3 regions of the Paenibacillus sp. MT86 genome follow, and region 2 is predicted to be linked to each of the others. Evidence: riboswitches for the same ligand, from Rfam matches in the RefSeq annotation. Region 2 holds a riboswitch; each other region holds the start of a gene.
What was found. A riboswitch is a leader RNA that binds a small molecule or an ion and turns the genes downstream of it on or off. The one in region 2 is predicted to bind thiamine pyrophosphate.
Positions count from the first base shown of each region.

Region 1: another riboswitch for thiamine pyrophosphate. It lies ahead of tenA (thiaminase II); the one in region 2 lies ahead of AC3RCL_RS27010 (ECF transporter S component).
Region 3: another riboswitch for thiamine pyrophosphate. It lies ahead of AC3RCL_RS03035 (ABC transporter substrate-binding protein); the one in region 2 lies ahead of AC3RCL_RS27010 (ECF transporter S component).

Region 1 covers NZ_CM179499.1:1,326,604-1,334,117, forward strand. Annotated here, with positions in the region: gene AC3RCL_RS05700 (FecCD family ABC transporter permease) at 1-780, opposite strand, end outside; gene AC3RCL_RS05705 (ABC transporter substrate-binding protein) at 978-2,003, shown strand; gene AC3RCL_RS05710 (VOC family protein) at 3,088-3,588, opposite strand; TPP riboswitch at 3,851-3,954, shown strand; gene tenA (thiaminase II) at 4,096-4,782, shown strand; gene thiM (hydroxyethylthiazole kinase) at 4,839-5,681, shown strand; gene thiD (bifunctional hydroxymethylpyrimidine kinase/phosphomethylpyrimidine kinase) at 5,678-6,685, shown strand; gene thiE (thiamine phosphate synthase) at 6,682-7,338, shown strand; gene AC3RCL_RS05735 (hypothetical protein) at 7,443-7,514, opposite strand, start outside.
Region 2 covers NZ_CM179499.1:5,941,760-5,949,273, forward strand. Annotated here, with positions in the region: gene AC3RCL_RS26980 (sensor histidine kinase) at 1-100, opposite strand, end outside; partial or broken gene AC3RCL_RS26985 (response regulator transcription factor) at 100-749, opposite strand; gene AC3RCL_RS26990 (DMT family transporter) at 1,275-1,634, opposite strand; gene AC3RCL_RS26995 (TetR/AcrR family transcriptional regulator) at 1,639-2,208, opposite strand; gene AC3RCL_RS27000 (energy-coupling factor transporter transmembrane component T family protein) at 2,512-3,318, opposite strand; gene AC3RCL_RS27005 (ABC transporter ATP-binding protein) at 3,315-4,991, opposite strand; gene AC3RCL_RS27010 (ECF transporter S component) at 4,984-5,613, opposite strand; TPP riboswitch at 5,705-5,817, opposite strand; gene asd (archaetidylserine decarboxylase) at 5,983-6,786, shown strand; gene AC3RCL_RS27020 (SDR family oxidoreductase) at 6,850-7,514, opposite strand, start outside.
Region 3 covers NZ_CM179499.1:704,049-711,562, forward strand. Annotated here, with positions in the region: gene AC3RCL_RS03015 (TatD family hydrolase) at 1-505, opposite strand, end outside; gene AC3RCL_RS03020 (ABC transporter ATP-binding protein) at 594-1,427, opposite strand; gene AC3RCL_RS03025 (ABC transporter permease) at 1,482-2,240, opposite strand; gene AC3RCL_RS03030 (MTH1187 family thiamine-binding protein) at 2,237-2,530, opposite strand; gene AC3RCL_RS03035 (ABC transporter substrate-binding protein) at 2,619-3,650, opposite strand; TPP riboswitch at 3,772-3,881, opposite strand; gene AC3RCL_RS03040 (VOC family protein) at 4,057-4,440, opposite strand; gene AC3RCL_RS03045 (diguanylate cyclase domain-containing protein) at 4,699-6,234, shown strand; gene AC3RCL_RS03050 (EAL domain-containing protein) at 6,440-7,486, shown strand.

The sequences.
Region 1 (7,514 bases), 2.4 Mb from region 2:
AGGGATGATGATCCCCACGAATGCGATGGGTCCCGCCGCCGCTACGGAGCCGCCGGCCAGCAGGATGACGGCTGCAGCAGCTAACAGCTTGATGAGTGCGGTTTTTTGCCCGAGGCTCTGAGCGATGTCGTCTCCCATGGAGAGGGCGTTCAGATGCCGTCCCAGCAGCAGCGCAGCCAGCATGCCAACGGCCATGTACGGCCATACGGCAGTTAGCTGGTTCAAATCGCGTCCGGCTACCGAACCGACCAGCCATACCAGCACCTGATCAAACATTTTGCCGTCGGAGAGCATTAATCCTTGGGTCAGGGAGTGGAAGAAAGCGGCCATGGAAGCTCCTGCCAAGGTGATTTTGACCGGCGTCATGCCGTCCCTGCCGATGCTGCCGAGGAAGAATACGATACCGCCGCTGACGGCGGCTCCGATCAACGCGACCCAGGTAAGGGACTGAAGTCCGCCAATGCCCAGCCAGCCCGATGCCAGAATAATGAAGAAAGCCGCGCCGGAGTTCACGCCAAGCGTGCTTGGCGACGCAATCGGATTGCGCGTGATGACCTGCATGAGCGCACCCGCAACCGCAAGGCACGCCCCCACGGCGACGGCAATGAGCGCTCGAGGAAGCCTTGCCGTGAGAATAATCAGATGTTCGTTGCTTCCGTTAAAGTGAGTGAACGATTCCCATACCTGATAAAGAGGGATGTTCGTTACTCCGAATGCGATGCTGCCCATGACGGCAGCGGCCAGCGCCAATAGCGATATCAATAGTCCGAATACGCGCATATATGCTCACTTTCTTAAGTCCATGAATAATTAAGTTCATATGAATTTTAGGTGAAGGGACGGTATCTGTCAATGAGCTTGATAATCATTCTCACAAATATATTGATATTTTTCACGAAACCCTTTATAGTTTTGAATCAGTGATTGATAATGGTTTTCAAATAGCGGGATATGACACAAGGGGGATTTAGATAGGAATGGGAACAGGAATGGCAAAGAAACGGGCAAGAGGCCTCAAGTTTAGCTTGCTGGCTCTGATCATGATCATGATTCTTGCGGGGTGCGGAGCAAGCCCGGCGCAAGAAGGGACAAGCAACGCGGGCGGCGACACGACGAATACCGCAGAGGGCAACAGCGGCGCTGCTGCCGGCGGCGAATCGTATGAAGTTACGCATGCCATGGGGACGGAAACGATCAAAGGAACGCCTCAAAAGGTCGTCGTCCTCACGAACGAAGGAACCGAGGCGCTTCTGGCCTTGGGCGTGAAGCCGGTAGGTGCCGTTAGATCCTGGACGGGGGATCCTTGGTATCCGCATATTAAAGACCAGATGGAAGGCGTTACCGTTGTCGGGGAAGAGAGCCAGCCGAACATCGAGCTGATCGCGGGTCTGCAGCCTGACCTGATCATCGGCAACAAGATGCGTCAGGAAAAAGTATACGAGCAATTGAAGGCGATCGCGCCGACTGTTTTTGCCGAGGATCTTCGCGGCGAGTGGCAGAACAATTTTGAACTGTATGCCAAGGCGCTGAACAAAGTGTCGGAAGGCGAAGAACTCTTGGCAGCCTACGACAAGCGGATCCAGGAGTTTAAAGAGAAGGCCGGCAGCAAGCTTGACGAAACCGTCTCCGTGGTTCGTTTCATGGCAGGCAAGACCCGGGTGTACCATACCAATACGTTCTCGGGCGTTATTTTCGATAAAATCGGCATCGCCCGCAACGACATGACCAAGAATGCCAAGGACGATTTCGTGGACGAGATCACGAAGGAACGTCTGCCTGAGGTGGAAGCCGACAGACTGTTCTATTTCACTTATGAGACAGGGGATGGCGGCGCCAACCAGACCGAGCAGGAATGGATCAACGATCCGCTGTGGAAGAACCTGAACGTTGTGAAGAACGGTCAAGCCCACAAAGTGGATGATGCGATCTGGAATACGGCAGGCGGCATCCTGGCGGCCAACCTGATGATCGACCAACTGCAGGAGTTTTACGGCATTCAGTAAGGAATGAAGACGGATGCTGAAGGCTAGTATCATCGTATAGCGGAAGATGCTAGGAAAAGTTAAAAAAGGAGGCATCCCTCAAGATCTGAGATCTTTTGGGATGCCTCCTTTTTTAACATCGCGCGTCGCCAGTACCGCAACGTCGAAGTACCGCCGGTATGCAGCTGCATGTCACATCGCTCGCCAGTACAGCCTAACCAACTCCGGGCATCATGCCGCTAACCATGACCTGTTAACGGACACCAGTTCCCTTATTTCCCTGATTAACCCCCGATTCTCAGATCAAACGGACATAGGATCCCTTATTACCGCAATAGACTGTCCTTTTGCCATCATATTCTATGAATAACGTATCTGGTGTCCGTTAGCCATCAAAAATTACGCCTATTCAGCTAAATAACGTATCCTCAGTCCGCTAGTCCTCGATCAGTAGCACCAAGACCAGTAGTAGCACAAAGACCAGTAGTAGCACAAGACCAGTAATAGCACCAAGACCAGTAATAGCATCAAGACCAGTAGTCGCACAAGACCAGTAATAGCATCAATACCAGCCAGTCACCAAGGTACTCGTTAACGGACACCAGATCCCTTATTTCCCTGATTAACCCTCGATTCTTAGATCTAACGGACACAGGATCCCTTATTACCGCAATAAACGGTCTATTTGCCGTCATATTCTATGAATAACGTATCTGGTGTCCGTTAGCCATCAAAAATTACGCCTATTCAGCTAAATAACGTATCCTCAGTCCGCTTGTCCTCGATCAGTAGCACCAAGACCAGTAGTCGCATCAAGACCAGTAGTCGCATCAAGACCAGTAGTAGCATCAATACCAGTAGTCGCACCAAGACCAGCAGTCGCACAAGACCAGTAATAGCACCAAGAACAGTAATAGCATCAATACCAGTAGTAGTACCAGGACCAGTAGTAGCACCAACTATATACCGGATTCTACCTCTAACCCAAAGCTACTCTAAGTTATGGTGTTCTAAGTTGTTTTGGTCGGCGCCATCCATGCACACCCCTGGGACACCGAATCCACCCATGTCCTCCCTGTAATAACGCTCGCTTCACGGTAACTTTTTACGACATCTTCACCACGATCTCCGCCCCTGCAACATAGGTCATCGCTTGGATGTATTCCGGGTCTTGGGCACGCTGTTCCATTTCCACCGGAGTGAGGTCCTCCATTCGTGTCTGTACCCACCATAAGTTGCCGAACGGGTCCCGTACCCGTCCCACCCGATCGCCGAAGAACAAGGTCGTTGGCTCCGTCACCGAGACCGCTCCTGCGGCCAGCGCTTGCCGATACACGTCATCGCAATCCTCAACATACAAACGGAGGTATGCCGGGCTATCCGGCCATTCCGGCTTTGCGTCAAACATCATGACGACGGCATCCCCGATTCGCACCTCGGCATGGCCGATGACACCATCGCCAACATAGACGCGGGCTAACTCTTCGGCCCGAAAAGCCTGCTTGAGGAAATCGATCAGCGCTGCGGAGTTTCTTGAGATGATCCACGGCGTCACGGAGGTGTAGCCATCCGGAATGGGTTTAACCGTTTTCAGTCGGTACGTCATAAATACGCTCGCTCCTTTAAATTTCATTTATTTGAATTGTGCTTATGCACTCATTATGCGGGGGCATATATGACAGCCGAGCGTCAGTGTTTCCGGAATGAGTTTGGGGTAGCCTGCGTTTTTATCTTGCGAAAAGACAGCCGCCACCGTACATCGTCACAATCACGCGGTCGGAGGAAGGTCGAGCTTGAGGTTCCGTCCACAAACTGTTAACGTTTGACACCACCCCCAAACCTATGTACAGTATTAGACAAAAGAATAGGAAGTCCACTAGGGGAGCCGTTGGCGGCTGAGACAAGAGCGTATCTTGGACCCTTTGAACCTGATCTAGTTCGTACTAGCGTAGGAAAGTGGAGCCTTCGAATATGAGGTCTCGGTGCGTTTTTTTGGCGCACCCGGGCTTGTTGACGAAGCCGCTCCAGTTTTCGGGGCGGCTTTTTAGCGTTGTCTGAAAAGTCGTGTCTTACGGACTTCCTGCTCTTCAATATGTTGGAGGTGGGGACAAAGATGCGTTTCACGCAAGAGCTCCGTCAGCAGGCGGGAGGCATTTTTCAAGCAATCTTCGATCATCCCTTCGTAACAGGCATTGCCGAGGGGAATCTGGAGCGGGAGCAGCTGATTCACTATGTGAAGCAGGATTTTGAGTATTTGAATGCCTACATGCGGATATACGGAATAGCCATATCCAAATCGATCAGCCGTGAAGAGATTGCGGCCTTTAACGAACAGATTTCATTCATTCTGCACAGCGAGGTGCACCCGCATCAGAATTTTTGCGCAGCCGCCGGGGTGACCTATGAAGAGCTTCAAGGATATCCGCTGGCTCCGTCCGCGCATCATTACATCCGTCATATGCTGACGGTGGCGCATGAGGGTAGTTTGGGGGAGATTATGGCCGTACTGCTGCCATGCCCATGGACGTACCTGGAGATTGGCCGCAAGCTGTTGAATGAGGTGAAGCCGGATGCCTCCCATCCGTTTTACGACTGGATTTCTTTCTACGGAAACCGGGGGGAAGACGCAACAGCCAAGTTCCGCGACCGTGTCGATGCATGGGCGGAGCGTGCAACGACAGCCGAGCGGGAACGGATGAGGGAGCATTTCATGCTGAGCTGCCAGCTGGAGTATCTGTTTTGGGACATGGCTTATAAGCAGGAGGAATGGCCGGTGCAGCTGGAAGCTGCCGTGCTGTAAAGAGCGATGTTCGCAAGCACATGGAATTCCATTATAGCGAAGAGAGGCTGATATAAATGCATTCATGGGAAAAAGAGGTTTCGGCGCTTTTAACGAAGGTACAGCAGACGAGCCCCCTCGTTCACAATATGACGAACGTGGTGGTTACGAATTTTACGGCTAACGGCTTGTACGCGCTGGGCGCGTCGCCGGTGATGGCTTACGCGCCGGAGGAAGTGGCGGATATGGCCGCCATCGCGGGCGCGCTCGTATTGAACATCGGCACGCTGAACCGCGAGCTGGTGGATGCGATGATTATCGCGGGGCAATCGGCGAATGCCCATGGCGTGCCGGTGCTGCTGGACCCGGTCGGCGCGGGAGCGACCCGTTTTCGGACGGAGTCGGCGCTGCGGATCCTAAGCGAGGTGAAGGTTTCGCTCGTGCGCGGAAATGCGGCTGAAGTCGCTCACCTTATCGGGGAGGACCGCGAGATCAAGGGCGTAGACGCAGGCAATAGCGCAGGCAGCAATCATGCCGAGCTGGCCGTGCGGGCGGCGCGCGAGTTAGGCACGATCGTGGCCATTACCGGTGAAGAGGACGTGATTACCGATGGAACGGAAGTGCGCATCATTACCGGAGGGGATGCTCTGCTTACGAAGGTGACCGGCGCAGGCTGCCTGCTGACCTCGGTGCTGGGTGCCTTTGCCGCGGTGGAAGCAAACCTGCTGCTTGCAGGTACGGCGGGTCTGGCCTTCTATGGGGCCGCGGCGGCGAAAGCTGCTGAGCGAACGGCAGATCTGGGACCGGGAAGCTTCCAGATAACTTTCCTGGACGAGCTGGCGAAGCTTCATCCAGGATCGCTGGAAGGGTATGCCGCTGTGCTGGAAGCGGGAGCGGCGGCTGCCGGAGGCACGCGATGAGCGAGGCTCGCATACCCCGTGCCCTGACGATTGCCGGGTCTGACAGCGGTGGCGGCGCCGGCATTCAGGCCGATCTGAAAACCTTCCAGGAACTCGGCGTGTACGGCATGTCGGCGATTACCGCGATCACGGTGCAGAATACCTTGGGGGTTCACGGCGTATATCCGCTGCCACCCGAAGCAACTGCGGGGCAGATTGAAGCGGTTGGCTCGGACCTCGGAGTAGATGCATTGAAGACGGGCATGCTGTTCAACGCCGAGATCATTCGGCTGGTTGCTGACCGGATTCGGGCATTCGGCTGGGGGAAGGTCGTTGTCGATCCCGTGATGATCGCCAAGGGCGGAGCGGAGCTGCTGCAAAGCGAAGCGGTGCAGGCTTTAAGAGAAGATTTGCTGCCGCTGGCGTTGATTGTCACCCCCAATATACCGGAGGCCGAAGTATTGGCGGGGATGCGAATCCGCACGATGAACGATCGCAAAGAAGCGGCGAGACGTATTCATGCTCTTGGGCCCAGGATCGTAGTGATCAAAGGCGGTCATGACGAGGGAATCCTTGGAAGCGATGAAGGTACGGATCATGAAAGAGACAGGGGACCGGCTATAACGGCGGGTATGCAGCAGGAAGAGTTGCCTCAGTCCGATAGGACGCACGGTCAAATGAGAACTGCCATGCCTGCTGGGGAGTATAGGGGGGGCCGTTCGCTCTTTTCCAACGATGACGGTAATCCCGACAGTCCTCCGGTCATCGACCTCGTATACGATGGTACGGCCTTCACAGAATTATATGGCAAACGAATTCATACCGTTCATACGCACGGTACCGGCTGTACCTTCTCTGCGGCCGTTACCGCAGGCCTGGCCCAAGGTCTGAGCGCATTGGATGCGATTCAGAGCGGGCGCATATTCATCCAAGCGGCCATTGAGGACGGCTTAAACCTGGGGCACGGACAGGGCCCGACCAATCATTGGGCATACAATCGCCGCCGTCAGGAGGTGCTGCGATGACGGGCAGAGTGGCACCCGAGATGATGAGACGGCATCTGCGGATGTACCTCGTGCTCGGCAGCGTGAACTGTATCGTCGAGCCAAGCTTGGTCGTGCAGGAAGCACTGGCTGGAGGCGCAACCATGGTCCAGTTCCGTGAGAAGGGACACGGTGCGCTTGTCGGCGAACCGATGATTCATCTGGCTCGCCGGATTCAGGATCAGTGCCGCCAAGCGGGCGTGCCCTTCATCGTCAATGACGATGTAGAGCTGGCACTGAAGCTGAACGCAGACGGCGTGCACGTCGGCCAGGACGACGAATCCGCGGCTTCCGTCCGCGAGCGAATCGGCAACCGGATTCTCGGTGTTTCCGCCCACACGGTGGAGGAAGCGCGGCGCGCCATCCTCCACGGTGCTGATTACCTTGGCATCGGGCCGATCTATCCGACCCGCTCGAAGGATGATGCCAAGACTGCGCAAGGCCCAGCAATTCTCCGTGAGCTTCGCGAAGCTGGAATCCACCTGCCGATCGTTGGGATTGGCGGGATTACCGTGGAGCGCGTGGAGGAAGTGATTGGAGCGGGTGCGGATGGCGTCGCGGTGATATCCGCCGTGACGGGAGCGGAGTCGGCGAGGGAGGTAGTGGAGGCTATTGTAGATAAGTGCTTCAGGTAGTTGGATGTTTTCATGAGAAAGGATTTTTACAATTAATAGAACTTACTATAAAAAAAGAGTGTCGAAATTTTTCGACACTCTTTACAACTATAGGGTGAATTTTATTAGTTTAAGTGTTCTGCTTTTCCTTCTACATACCATTCTTTTGATCCATTTGAGTTCTTCGTTTTCATGTT
Region 2 (7,514 bases):
TGATGTAGCCGAGCTGCTTAGCTCTTTTTTTCCGACCCATCCACTGCATCACATTCAGCAACGCCAACATGATCACAACAATCAGCAGAACGGCAACCACTAAAATTCCCCCAAACGGTAGCCGATGCCCCACAGCGTTTTGATGTACTGCGGATCGGAGGGCTGATCTTCAATTTTGTCGCGCAAACGGCTCATATGCACATTAATGACATTTTCATCGCCGAAATAGTCGTCATTCCAGACGGATGTGAAAATGTGCTGCTTGGTGAATACCTTTTTCGGATTCGTCATAAACAGCTTTAAGATTTGCAGTTCTTTGGCCGTCAGCTTGATCTCCTGGCCGTTTTTGGTCACGGTCAAATGATCCAGATCCATCTCTAGTTCATGGACCCGGATGATTTTATTTTGCTCAGTTGGGGGTGCTATTACATAAGCCGTCACGCGGCGGATAGCGGCCTTCACTCTCGCCGTCAGCTCAATCATCGAAAAAGGTTTCGTAATATAGTCATCCGCGCCAAAACCAAGGCCGAGCGCCTTGTCCACTTCCCCATCCTTTGCGGATACGATCAGTACCGGCACATGGCTTTTCTCCCTGATTTTTTTAAGAAATTCATTCCGCTGATCTTGGGCAGCATCATATCCAGCAGTACGAGGTCATAATCTCGCTTCGCAAACCGCTCGAGCGCCTCCTCTCCGTCTTTGGCAAGCACCACCTGAAAACCTTCCATCGTCAAATAGCTCTCTACCATCTCGCCAATCGAGCTGTCATCCTCTACAAGAAGTATGTTCGAAGCCACGTCATTCACGCCTTTCTTTTTACGTCCATAACTCTAATATACTGGAAACAACGGCCCCAAGGTATATTCAGATTCATCTTCAAATAACCGCTCAAGCTAAAATAACCCCACAAACTGATCTGTTGCAGCCTTGCGTACCGCCGAGTGTCGCATGAAGCACGTGTACAAAAATACAAATCGAAGGCTGCATGACCCGCATCTTTTAAATGTGAGGGATGCACAATGGACGCTATTTTAGAACGTTGTTGCGGTCTGGACGTTCATCAAGCTACGGTTGTTGCTTGTGTTTTAACCGGCCCCTTTGAATCAAAAGTCGAATCAAGCAGTTAAAACGTTTGGAACGACTACAAACGAACTGTATCAGCTGCGGGATTGGCTTCAGTCTCACCAGGTTTCCCATGTTGCCATGGAAAGCACCGGGGTACTTTGGATTCCCGTGTGGAACATTCTGAAGGGGAGTTTCCAGCTTGTTCGCCCTCAATGACCGGACTGGTGCGTCTTCGGTTGATCCTGCGCATGCGCGCTGCCGGATAAATTGAGCAGCACAACGCCCGCGATGATCAGCAGAATCGAGAATACCTTGAGTCCGTTGATCTGCTCCGCAAAGAACATGTAACCGATCAGCGTAATGATCATGATGCCGAGTCCCGACCAGATCGCGTAAGCCACGGATATTTCAATCTGCTTCAGGCTCAATGTCAGGAAGCTCAAGCTGCAAATATAGAACACGACCAGCAGCACGCTTGGCAGCGGTTTGCTGAATCCTTCCGACAGCTTCATGTTCAGCGTGCCCGCCACCTCGAACAGAATAGCCAAACTTAGATAGACCCAATGCATAATCTCAAGACCCCTTCCGTTTCTCAGCGGCAATGCCGAACAATAAAATATCCATGACGGACTGCAGCAGCTCCCCCAGCGGCAGTTGATGCTTCACCGTCGCCCTCGAATCGTAAATCTGATGGAGCGACCCAAGGTACAGGTCGATGAACAGCGGCATATGAATCCGTTTGATGCTGCCCTCGGCCATGCCCTGCTCCATGAGCTCGGTGACAATGCCCCATTCTTCCCGGAAAAAGGTGTCCAGCTTCTCCCACTGCGGATAATGCGACCGCTTCAGATCCGGCAGCATCCCCAAATCCATCTTCTCCATCTCCTGAGGCAGGCAGATCAGGATCTGATGGATTTTCTCCAGAACGGTAAGCGTCTCGTCCGCCGCAATTTCGCGTTCGCGCTGCTGGATGTGACGAATCATCCCGTCAATAATATGCTCAACGATTTCTTCCTTGGATGAAAAATGCTCATAAATCGTCCGTTTGCTAATCGCAAGGCCGCGGGCCAGATCACTGACCGTAAACGTAAACCCCTGCCGCTGAATCAAACGGATCGTTTCATTTAATATTCGCTCGCGCAAGTGACCAAACCCTCCTTCTGGTACTGCAAATACTTTATCGGTACCAGAAGTATTATAACGCCTCAATCAGCATAAAATCCAGACATGATTTTTAAATTAACAGGATAGAGTACACCTTACATGCACTAGGATCGCAAGAGGATACATGGAAAACCTTCAAGGACCATACTTTCTCGGAAGCTGGATCACATAGAACGGACGTTTTATCTTGCGAGGTAAGCAAGCCAGACCCTCTGGAGTTATCAACAAAAAAAAGAGCCTGCTTACAAGCCGTAAGCAGGCTCTTGTCCGGAGAACAACGGTTTAATCAAACCGCACGTCGCCAATGCCGAACCAAGGAAAATATCCGGCCGCCATATAGGCGCAGCAGGCGGCGGCTGCCAATAAACCGACGACCAGAAGATCGTAGCGGGAATATCGTGACGGGTAATAATACGTTCGGGCCTTCGCCCGGTCCCCGTCAAATTGCTTCGCCTCCATCGCAGCAGCCACCCGGTGTGCCCGGCGGATGCTTTGCGCCAGCAGCGGCACAATATACATGCCTGCACGGTTCACCATGCCGCGAACTCCCCGAATCGGGCGGACTCCCCGTACCTTCAAAGCCTGGCGGCGGATCACATATTCCTCCCAGACCATGGGCAACAGCCGGATCGAGGCCATGAAGCTGTACGCATACTTCGGCGCAAGCCTCAGCTTCTGCATCAGGCTGTAGAACAAATCCACCGAGGACGTTGTCGTCACGAGCAGCAGCCCTTCTGACGCAAAGGCAATCCCCTTAAAGCCCAGATGCAGTCCCCGATAGAAGCTTTCTTCCGATACTCGGAACAATCCCCACTCCCACCAGATCGTCACCCCCTTACCGAACAGCATCATGGAAGAGGCGGACGATATGAAGGCAAGCAGGAACGGAATGAAAAACAGCAGCATCTTCCACGGCTTCACCCCGCTGAGCACCACGAGGCAAATCATAAAGATAAAGGCCTGATACATGACAAAATCAAGATCATGGGTCAGCACCGTCATAAAAAACAGCGCACAGATCAGTCCCAGCTTCACCACCGGATTCGCCCGGTGCAGCCAAGTGATCCGCACAGGATTCCATATATTCATGCGTTCACCCCCGTATGGAGATGACCGGATGCAGCCAGCGTATCCCGCGACGCATCGGTATGATTCGCTTTGCCCGTCTCCCGTCCGGATTCCGTCCCGCTACACCAGCGCGGGGAAGGCAAACTTGACGTCAACCGCCCTTCCCGAATCTCCCAGATGTGCGTGGCCGCCCGCTGCGCGATCTCCATTTCATGGGTCACCATGAGAATGGCGGTTCCGGAGCGGCGCAGCCGTTCGCACATCTCCAGAATCGCGAACGTGTTCCGCGCATCCTGTCCGAAGGTCGGTTCATCCAGGAGCAGGACGGCCGGCTGCCTTGCCATGGCCGTGGCAACGCTCAGCCGGCGCTTCTGGCCTGTCGACAGCTGGTACGGGTGCCTGTTATCCATGCCGTCCAGCCCAAAGCGTTCCAGGCAGCGGTCGGCCCGTGCCTTCGCTTCTTCCGGCGGCATATGGTCCACCAGCAGCGAGTACATCACCTCATCGCCGATACGTTCCGTCAGAAACTGAAGCTCCGGATTCTGAAACACGAATCCGATTTGGCGCAGCTGCCGCTCTCTCTTCTTCCGCACTTTCCTGCGCTTGCCCTGGATGACCTCCTCCCCGCAGAGCACATAGGTCCCTTCGGCGCGCAGGAGCCCCATCAAACTGAGCAGCAACGAGCTTTTGCCTGCGCCGTTGGGCCCGATCACCGCAATGAAATCTCCGGGGTATACCTCAGCCGAAGGAAGAGAGACGACCGGTTTCTCCCATCGCAGTCCCCGGAAATCATCTAACCGAATGACAGGCTCCCCAAGTTGGGCAAACGATGAGTCTGCCTCAGGCATGAGACTTCCCAGCTCATCGCCTGGCGCGTCTACCGGAGCAAACAACTCCCGTCCTGCCCGAGACTCCGCATAATCCTCCCATACGCCGGGATACCAGATGCCATACGCCTGAAGCTCGCGCGCATACTCGGCGAATATCGCTGCCGGCGGACCATCGCCCAGAATGGCGCCATCCGGGGTGAACAGCACCACGCGGTCCACGTATTGGGCCATTTCTTCAATCCGGTGCTCCACGATAATCAGCGTACGCCCTTCCGATACGGCCTTCACCGCTGACCAGATTTGCTCCCTGCCTTCCGGGTCGAGCAGGGCGGACGGCTCATCGAGGAACAGCACCTCCGGCTCCAGCAGAAGGGCTGAAGCCAGCGCAAGCCTCTGCTTCATCCCCTGCGACAGATGACCGATCGGCACATGCAGCTCCTGAAGGTCAAGCCCAACCTCATGCAGGACGGCTTGCATTCGCTCCTTCATCTCGTCGCGGGGAACGCTGAGGTTCTCCAGCACGAAGGCCAGCTCTTCATCCACGTACGGCATGCAGAACTGGGTATCCGGATCTTGGAATACATATCCCCAAGAGCGAGGCACCAGCTGGGCTTCGCATTTCATCGGCACCTCCGTGGCGCGGGGAATCATCCCGCTAAGCACCTGAAGCAGCGTGGATTTGCCGCAGCCGCTCGGACCGAGCAGCAGCACCTTTTCCCCGCGGGCAGCCGAGAAGGACAAGTCCTTAAACATCAAACGCTCCTCGCCCGGATACTTCAGGCGCAATCCCTCCACATGCACAGCCTGCTCCGTAACCGCCTCGGCGGTTGAAGACGAAACCAAGCGGGCGGCGGTTTTAGACATGGCGCGGATCATCCAGTGCTTCATAATCCTTCTTGGACGCAGGGCGCAGCAGGGATGTGACGCCCGTACGGTCCAACGCTTTGGCCAGCAGCAGCATGAGCAAGCCGGCAATGACGGCGCCGCTGAGAATCCGCATGCCATACTTGGCGAGGAACATCCAGGTCTGAAGATCATCGGTATAACTGTAATAGAAGTCCATCACCATCGAGCCGACCGCCGCGCCGGCCCCGGCAATCGCCACCGTCCACGCCGAGGTGCTCCGGTAACGGAACGCCGCGAATACCAATTCCGCGCCCAGCCCTTGAATGAGACCGTACAGCAGCAGCGTCAGTCCCCAGCCGCTCCCGAACAGCACTTCCACGTGGGCCGCCGCCACCTCCGCGATGATGGCCACTCCCGGCTTGCGGATCAGCAGGTAAGCGAGCGTGGCCGCTGCGAACCACATGCCGTATAACAGTTCATCCGCTTCGAAGAACAGCGGTTTCAGCAGATTGTAAACCGATCCCCAGAAATGATAAATGACGCCAAGCACCAGCGATACCAGCACCGTCACCAAAATATCGCTTAAACGCAGCCCTTTTCTAGGCTGTACCCCCAATTTTTCCTGCACTGACGTTCCCATAACAACACATTCCCCTCTCCACCGCTATTTTTGTATAAACACAACAAAAAACCGTCTGGAAAAACGCGCAGACGGAAAAATAGGCCCTATGTAGGCAGGGTCGGATATTCTCTACGCTGGCATTACCCAGTTCAGATTAACGGTCAACAGCGGATAGCAACTGCAATCTCAGCCTGATTCACTCAAGCCCCCGTATTCCCTATTCGGTTTCATGTTAATCTTAAAATACACATTCGTTCCCCAATTAGCAAGAACCTTTTTTCAAAAATGGCTATTTATTGATTTCCGGCTCATTCTATGTCAATATCAGAGTGATTGGCTTTTCCACCAACGTTTTATTGCCGACACCTATGCACAAAGGAGAATGACATGGCTAAACAATTGCTGCGTCTGATGACCGAGCTGTCCTCCCGCAAGTGGCTGTCCCGCATCATGGGGCATTGTTCCCACAGCCGGCTGAGCCGTCATCTAATACCTGCATTTATACGAATCTACCAAATCCCGGCGCATGAAGCGGAGAAGGAGATCCACGAATACCGTTCGTTGAACGAATTCTTTTCCCGCCGGTTAAAAATAGGCCTGCGCGCCATAGACGACACCGCCGATGCCATGGTAAGCCCCGTCGATGCCACGATTTCGGCGATGTGCGCCGTCAACGCCGGCACCATCCTCAGCGTCAAGGGACAGGATTATACCCTGAGCGAGCTGCTCGCCAAGTCACCGAGAATGGAGAATTATATCAACGGTTATGCATTCGTATTGTATTTAAGCCCGACCGACTATCATCGCATACATTCCCCGGTAACCGGCATTCAAGCGGAAAGCGAGCATTTGAAGGGCCGGGTATACCCCGTGAACGATTTTGCGATGACCCATATCCGAAACGTGCTCAGCCGCAACGAGCGCCTCATTACCTATATTGCCCATGAATTCGGCGAAGTTGCGGTCGTGAAGGTCGGAGCCATGAACGTAAGCAGCATCCGTTATGCCGACGAGAGCGTGAAGAAATACGACATTGGCGACGAACTTGCGTACTTTGAATTCGGCTCTACCGTCGTGCTCTTGACGGAGAACGGCACATTTACACCCCGCGGTGACTTGGAACCGGGCTCCAAGGTGAAGATGGGAGAACTGCTCGGTTTGCTGCACCCTTCCACAGCCCGAAAAGGGTAATTCCTTTAACCTTCCAAGCATGCGCTATAAGCTAAGTCCATGAAACATTCGACGGATGAAGGATTACCGCCTGTTCAGCAGCCGGTAAATGATCCGCTGAAACAGCCGATCCGGCAGCAGTCCCTTGATCCGCGCGGTCAGCCGCGTGCCTCGGGGCAGCGTATAGCGGAACCTCGGTTTGGTCATGGACGATATGCTTGCCACAAGACGGGCTACCTCCTGCGGATCTCCGCTTTCCCTGGCCGTCCGCTCGGAATAGTCCAGCACGCCCTTCAGCAGACCGCTGTAGGGTGATCCTTCCTTGACCGCCAGCTCCCCAAAACTCTTATTCCAGATCGGCGTGCCGTAGGCACCGGGCTGGACCAGCACGACATCGATGCCAAAGGGCATCAACTCCATGGACAGGCTCTCGCCGAACCCCTCCAACGCAAATTTGGACGCCGCATAGGGACCATAACCCGGAAAGCCGACCCTGCCGCTAATGCTGCTCATGAGAACGATTTTGGACCGTCCGGTCTTGCGCAGCAGCGGGAGCATATGCTGCGTCACCGATACGGTCCCGAAGAAATTCGTCTCCATCTGCTTTCGCCAGCCCCCCAGCGGCACTTCCTCCACCATGCCGCCCACCGCCTCGCCGGCGTTGTTCACCAGCACGTCCAAGCGGCCGAACTTCTGCTCCAGCGCCGAAGCAGCAGCCTTGACCTGCTCCTCGGCACATATATCCAATC
Region 3 (7,514 bases), 1.8 Mb from region 2:
CGCGGGTGACGCCATATTTGTCGAGCAAATCACATGCGGTATCCGCATCTTCATATACAGCGTGCAGTATAACCGGTTTATGATGCCGCTTCGCAAATGCTATAAATTGCTCAAGCAGGCATTCGTAAGGGCGGTTATCCCACGGCCGACCCTCCGTTTCGGCTTCCAGCCTGGCATAATAGGGCAGGCCGACCTCTCCGACGGCAATCATGTCGTCGACATGATTAGCCATCCAATCCAGCAGCTCTTTGGTTTCTTCAGGGGAAGGGACGGGCTGTTCCGGATGATAACCGAATGCCGGCCGCACCAACGGTCCGTACTCCCTGGCCAGCTCCAGGTTTCGCTTGCTGGAAGCCAGGTTCATGGAAACGGAGATGATGGACTGAACTTCGCTTTTGCGGATATCCGCAAGAATCGTTTGCTGATCGGAGAAGGCATAAGAATCCAGATGAATATGGGTGTCCAGCAGAGGGAGATTCGTTTCCGTCTGCGTGAATGATTTCATCGTTACATCACCTCGCTTGTACGCCTCCGAGAAGCGCTCTTGAATAATGGATACAGGAGCTTAGGCATTTGTATCCTGCCTATGCGGCTCAACGCTTGTGCTGTTCTTCGCGCATGATGGCGGAGATTTCGGTTTTTAGCGCGATAAAGGACGGGTCGTTCAGGATGTCTTCCCTGCGCGGACGGGGAAAAGGGACCTCTACCCGTTTCAGGATCGTCCCGGGCCGCGCCGACAGGATATAGATGCTGTCCGAGAGCAGCAGCGCTTCCTCGATATGATGGGTAATCATCAGCACCGAACGGCGCGTATCCTCCCAGATATCGAGCAGCCAGCGCTGCATATCGCCGCGTGTCAGCGCGTCGAGCGCGCTGAACGGTTCGTCCAGGCACATAACCTCCTGCGGACTCATCAGCGCGCGCAGAAAGGCGGCCCGCTGCTGCATCCCCCCTGAAAGGGTATGCGGATACGCCTTCTCGAAGCCGGCAAGCCCGGCCCGTTCCATCCAGCTGCGTGCATTTTCCCTGGCGGCGGTTTTCGAGGTGCCTCTCAGCTCCTCGGGAAGGAGCACGTTGTCCTCCACCGTACGCCAAGGGAAGAGGGCCGGCTGTTGAGGCATATAGGCGATGCGGCCTTTCTCTCCGGTCACGTCCTGACCGTCCATGAGTACGGAGCCCGCATCCGGAGGCGTTAACCCCCCGATGATATGGAAGAGCGTGCTCTTTCCGCTGCCTGAAGGACCGATCAAGGAGACGAATTCCCCGGGCTGCACCTGAAGCGAAAGGCCATCCAGCACGTGCACTTCGCTGCGCCGTTCGCGGAAGGTGATATGAAGGCTGCGAACCTCAAGGGCAGGCGCTGGCGGGACCGCGGTAGATGACCGGCGCTGCCCGTCATGATCCGGCAGGGATACTTGATATGTCATGTCGCTAAACAGCCTCCTTTTATATAGGTTGGAAAATGTCCGTTCACCGTGGTTCTAGCCTTTTCGATTCCAGCGGATCAGGCGCTTCTCCAGCAGGGTGATCAGCAGCACCATCAGCAGGCTGAGCAGGACGATGATCAGAATGGCAACAAACACCCGGTCCGTGCGGTAGCCGGATTTTTGCAGCATCATATAGTAGCCGATGCCCCGGTCCGAGCCGATCCATTCCCCGATCACCGCACCCATGACCGAATAGGTGGCCGCGATGCGGATCCCGGAGAAGATGGAGGGGAGCGCATGCGGCAGCTCCAGCTTGGTGAAGATCTGCCATGAAGTGGCTCCCGCCATCTGCATGTAATTCATCATGGTTCGGTCGGTACGCGCCAGTCCGTCCAGGGCGGCAACGGCTACGGGGAAGAAGCAGACCAGGGTAATCACGATAACCTTGGGCAGCATGCCGAAGCCGAACCAAATCATGAGGAGCGGGGCGAGAGCGATCGTCGGCACGTTCTGGCTAAGAATAAGAAGCGGATAGAGGGCTGTTTTGAGAAAAGGCACCAGATGCAGGGCCAACGAGATGACAAGGCCGATCGCCGTACCGATCATAAATCCGACCAGGGTTAATTGCAGCGTGGCCAGCGTATGCTGAAAAAGGCCGGAGGCGCCGGTGGCGGCTTCATGCCCGATGGCCGTCGGCGCCGGCAAAATATACGGCTCTATATCGAATACCGATACCGCGGCCTGCCATACCGTCAAAAAGAAAAGGACCGCCGCAGCGGGCGGCCAAACGGAGCTCCACCAGCCTTTTCTCATGGACGGTATTTCTCAGTCAGCTTATCCATGCTGATGCCGCCCGGATGGTGCGCGATTTTGACCTGGGATATGACGCTGGGACTTCCCGCTTTCACCAGCGCCTCATGCATGCGCTCAACGATTTTCAGCAGCTCGGAAAGCTCTCCTTCCAAGGTGGTTTCGAGCGCATGGACCTCGTATTTCACGCCCGATTCTTGAATGACCCGAATCGCTTCATCCACATAAGGAATGCTGTCGCCTCCATCCGGCGTTCTGGGTATCACTTGTATGCTCAAGAGGGTGTTTGCCATCTAAACTCATCCTTTCATGCAAGCTATATTGTAATGGAAGAGAGGCAGCCTGCCGGACAGGCCGTCTCTCTTCCGAATTAAATGCATCCTATGGTTTCTCCGGTAAAAATTCATTGGTGAAGGCGCTGTCCGCATCAAGCTCCTTCTCGAGCAGCTTGCGTTCAAACATCCAGTCTGCATACCCCGACCATACTTCGGCTTTCTGCTCGCCCCAGCGGGCAGCATCATCCTGATAGCGGGGACTCAGCCATTTCTGGCTGGCAAGAACCAGCTCGGCATCCAGCTCGGGAACGGCCTTCGTCAGCAGGGCAGCTGCATCCTCAGGATGTTGAATCGCATAGTCGTATCCTTTTGAGGTCGCCCGCACGAATGCTTTGACAAGCTCCGGGTCCTCCTGGATCAGTCTCTCGTTCGTTACGATCACCGGCGTGTAATAGTCAAGCTGCTTGGAGTAGTCCTTCACATAGATCATGTCAAGCGGCTCGTTCCGGAGCTCGGCTTCGATACCGGTCCAGGCATAGAAGATCCAGGCAAAATCAATATCGCGTTTGACGGCGGTAAAATAATCGGCATCGCCCATGTTAACCATATTTACTTTGCTGACATCGGCACCGTCGATCTCCATGATGGATTTCATGACGGCTTCCTCAACAGGCGAGCCCCAGCCGCCGTAGGATTTCCCTTCAAAATCGCCAGCCTTGACGATCCCCTTGTCCTTGGGGGCGGCAAAGCCGGATGTATTATGCTGAATAATCGCCGCAATGGAGACAAGCGGCAGGCCTTGGGTTCTGGCAAGCGTGACGCCTTCCTGGTAGCTGATGCCAAACGGCACCTTGCCGGATGCGACCAGCGTATCCGTTCCGCCGGCCCCCGGCTGGACGATCTGGACGTTAAGCCCTTCTTCCTCATAATACCCGAGCTCCTTGGCTGCATACAGTCCGGTGTGGTTTGTGTTGGCCGACCAATCGAGCATCAGCTGTACGTCGCGGAGCTTTTCGGCCGCCTGGCCGTCTGCGCCTTCGGTGCCTGTATTTTCGTTCTGTCCGCCTGTACCGCATCCCGCCGCAACCATCAGCAGGGCGCAAGCGAGAAGCAGCGCCATCCATTTTCCCTTCTTCATCTTGTCTTCTCTCCTTTGAATTCTCTTTCTCTTTCTATGACCTCGTTAACTCCACAAAAAAAGCGCCCTGAATGATATCAGGACGCATGACGGCGTAAGTGTATACCACGGCAAATCATAGCTGCCGCAAACATGGACTTCCTACGCTGGCATTACCCAGATCAGGTGTAAGGGTCAGTATCATCGGATACACTCTCAGCCGGCCAAATTCCAGCTCCCCCGGGATTTATGAAGTTTCGGACGTTACATCCGTTATTATAGTCCTAACGCAAAGACCTGTCTAGTTCGGAAGGGGATGCGAACGAGGCAGGTCTTCGTATTGGGCATGGCTTGTGCGGTTGGAAGAATGAACCCCGTTAACCATTCACGGGATGAAGCATTTTGATAGGATCCTGTACGGCAGCGGTTAGCGCTGGAAGAACTCAATCCATTCTCCTTCGGGACCGTGGACGAAGAAATAGCGGTACCCGTTCGGAAGCGTTACGATTTCTTCGTCAAGATGAGGTACGGCCAGTCCCTGTACGCGCACATATTCCGCTTCGATGTTATCGGTGCTGACGGCGAAATGATGGACGGTGCCTTCTGCGGGAAGCGTGTCGCTGTAACCCTGGATAAGCTCGACTTCCGTTTCGTCGCTGCCGTTAAATCCGAGGAATGCCAGCTGGATGACGCCATTGGTATGGGTAAGGCGATCTTTCAGTTCAAGTCCGACAACGGTTGTGTAAAAAGCAATCGTGGCTTCAAGGTCCCGGACGACAATGCCGACATGATCCAATCGTTTCTGTGACAAGGCTAAACACCCTTTCCGATTCATATGAGATATGACTGAAATGTTATCATATAATTCCTATACGTCAAGTGGGTCTTGAGGACGGAAAGCTTTTGGAGCGCGATGGTTTAATAGAGTTGAATCGATGGTCTTTCTTTCATTTCCTCATCTTTACTTTTAGGTGGGTAAAAAGTATCATGAGAACTATAACTATTAATTCAAAAGACCTAACAAACAAGCATTGAAGAAAGCTTGCCTTTTGGCCGAGGAGGAATGCTTATGAGTCCAACTCCAGCAGATCATCTGTGGATTCGACTCGCCATCATATATGCATTCATTCAGATAATGACCGTTCTGTGGATGCCTGATGCTTTATTGCTTCAGCGTGTTCTAGTCATTATGGCTTCCGCTGCCGCTTCCGTCTATTTACTACGGATCATTCGGCATTACGAGCCGCATCTTCGAAGGTTTTGGCTTATCGCAAGTGCCGGGCTGATGGCGGATGCCTCGGCTCGAATCATCGATGCTTGTTATTTTTGGCTGGGGAAAGAGAGCGCTTCCCGTACAATTTTGACTCAATTATTCTGGGGATTCGAAATCATCCTGTTTGCAGGTGCCCTCATTTATTTGTTCCGGCACGTACAAGGTTCGTTTCGGGGAGTGCGGTTTATGCTGGATATCGTGATCGTTGGCATAACGGTCATGACGGTAGGCTGGGAATATTTCATCAAGCCCGAGCTTAACGGTTTGGCGAATGAAGCCTTATGGGGAAAGCTGTGGGTGGACATGCTGTACCCGCTGTGCGCAACGGTGCTTATTTTCTTCACCTTGGTGTTGTATTTTAACACAGGGCAGTTAAGGAAACGGGCAGTCTTCCTGATATGCCTCGGCGGGAGCATGTACATTGCCGCCGATGTTCTGCATATGTATCTCGTCGATTATAAGGGTGTTGAAGTTCGTTCATACCTGTACCCACTGTATACGTTATCGGTATTCATCATTGGTTTGGCAGGAGGGCGGTCAGCTCCCGATGCCCGAAATCAATCGTTGGATGAGAGGGAGCCCCGTTCGTTCGGAAATCTGATCGTAAGATATCTGCTTCCCTACAGCGTGCTTGGCGGGATGTTTGCCCTTATGGTGCAGCGGTTCGGAGGGTGGAACGGGCTTTTTACCGGCTTATCCCTGTGCGTCATCCTGATTCTGATCAGGCAGATCCTGATCCAGTTCGAGAATGACCGCTTGTTTGACCGGCTGCATCAAAGCCTGATGCAGAGCGAGACCTTGGCGCATCGCGACGATCTTACGGGACTCTATAACCGCCGCTACTTTAACGCAAGGCTGTCGAGCTCGCTGCAGGAGGCGGACCGTGCGGGTTCCCGCGTAGGGCTTCTATATATGGATATGAACCGTTTTAAACGAGTGAATGACCGCTACGGCCATCGTGCCGGCGATTTGCTGATTCGCAAGGTCGCGACTCGTCTTCAAACCCTTGAATCCAAAGGCGTTCTGGTTTCCCGTTTAGGAGGGGACGAATTTACGGTAGTGATTCATCCGGCCGGCGAGGATCAGGAACTGATCTGGATGGCGGAAGAGATCTGGACGATGCTGAGCGAGCCATATGAGCTGGAAGGGCATGAGGTCCGAACCACGCCGAGCATCGGCATCGCGGTCTATCCGGATCATGCCAGGAACGACCAAGAGCTGATCGGTCGCGCGGATGCAGCGATGTATGCGGCCAAAGAGCGAAACGCCCGCTGGCATTTCGATGTGGAACGAACGATGCTGCTGCAGCTGTTGGATCAAAAAGTCGAATAGACAAAAGATTCGGATATCGACAATATGTTGTTAAGAGCAATATAAGTCGATTATTGTAGAATTTAGCGCAATCATTGCACGAATCTTGCGCATTTCTCGCAAAATAGGTCATAACTTCGATATAAAATCCATAAAATGCAAAGAAATCATATTCAAAATGCCGATAAGAAGCATAGTGAGAGCTAGCTTGCCAAGGAGGACGAACATGATTTGCGACAATTGCAGCACCTTTGAACCGATTGAGGACCAGGGGACCATTCATATGAAGCCTGCAAGTGGTGAGCTTATTCAATTGCTGGCAGTGAACGGCTACGCGGTACAAGAGAACAATGAGGGTTGTGCTGTGAACTACAAGGTACGAGCGGACCTGATCTCCATCATCGAGTGTCTGCAACCCCTTCCGCTGAAGATTCGTCAAGAGCTGTCCTTCTGTGTTACCCGTGGAGGAGCTCCGCAAATCCGGCATTCGTGGATCCCTATGCAGAAGTTCGAACTGCAGATGGAGCATTATGATATGGTGAATGTCATTTTACATAAGCAGTTTACGAGCTACATGCAGCCCATCGTGGATCCAAACGAGCAGATCGTGGCCTATGAATTTCTCCTTCGACCGGTAGAGTGGGGACCCCGGTTCCAGCCGTACGAGCTGTTTGAGACAGCCCGAAAAACCGGACTGCATTCATTCCTGGACCAGGCGGCACGCACCAGTGCGATTGAGACCAGTGCCGAGTGGCTTCCGATCGGCGTGAAGCGGTTCGTGAATTTCCTGCCGTCCTCGATATACGATGCGCAGATGTGTCTGAGCCACACCTTCAATACGATCGACAGGCTCCATATGGATCCGAGGGATTTCGTATTCGAGGTGGTGGAAACCGAGAAAATCGACGATGTGAAGCATTTGCAGTCGATATTCGAGGTATATCGAAGCCACGGCATCTCGGTTGCCATGGATGACGTCGGCGCAGGTTATTCCACATTGGAGCAGATGATTAAGCTTAAGCCGGATTATGTGAAGATCGACCGGAGTCTTATCGACCATTGCGATCGAAATCCCGCCCAGCAGAAGCAGCTCGAAATGATCACGAACATGGCTCATGATTTCGGGGCCATGGTGCTTGCAGAAGGCATCGAGAGACGGGAGGAGTTTCATTTTTGCCGAGATATCGGGATCGAGCTTTCGCAGGGGTATTTGTTTGGGAAGCCAGCCGAGCGCCCTCCGCGTGATCCTCATACTCAACTGATCTATTCATAACATACATAATCGGCATTTCCCCCGCACG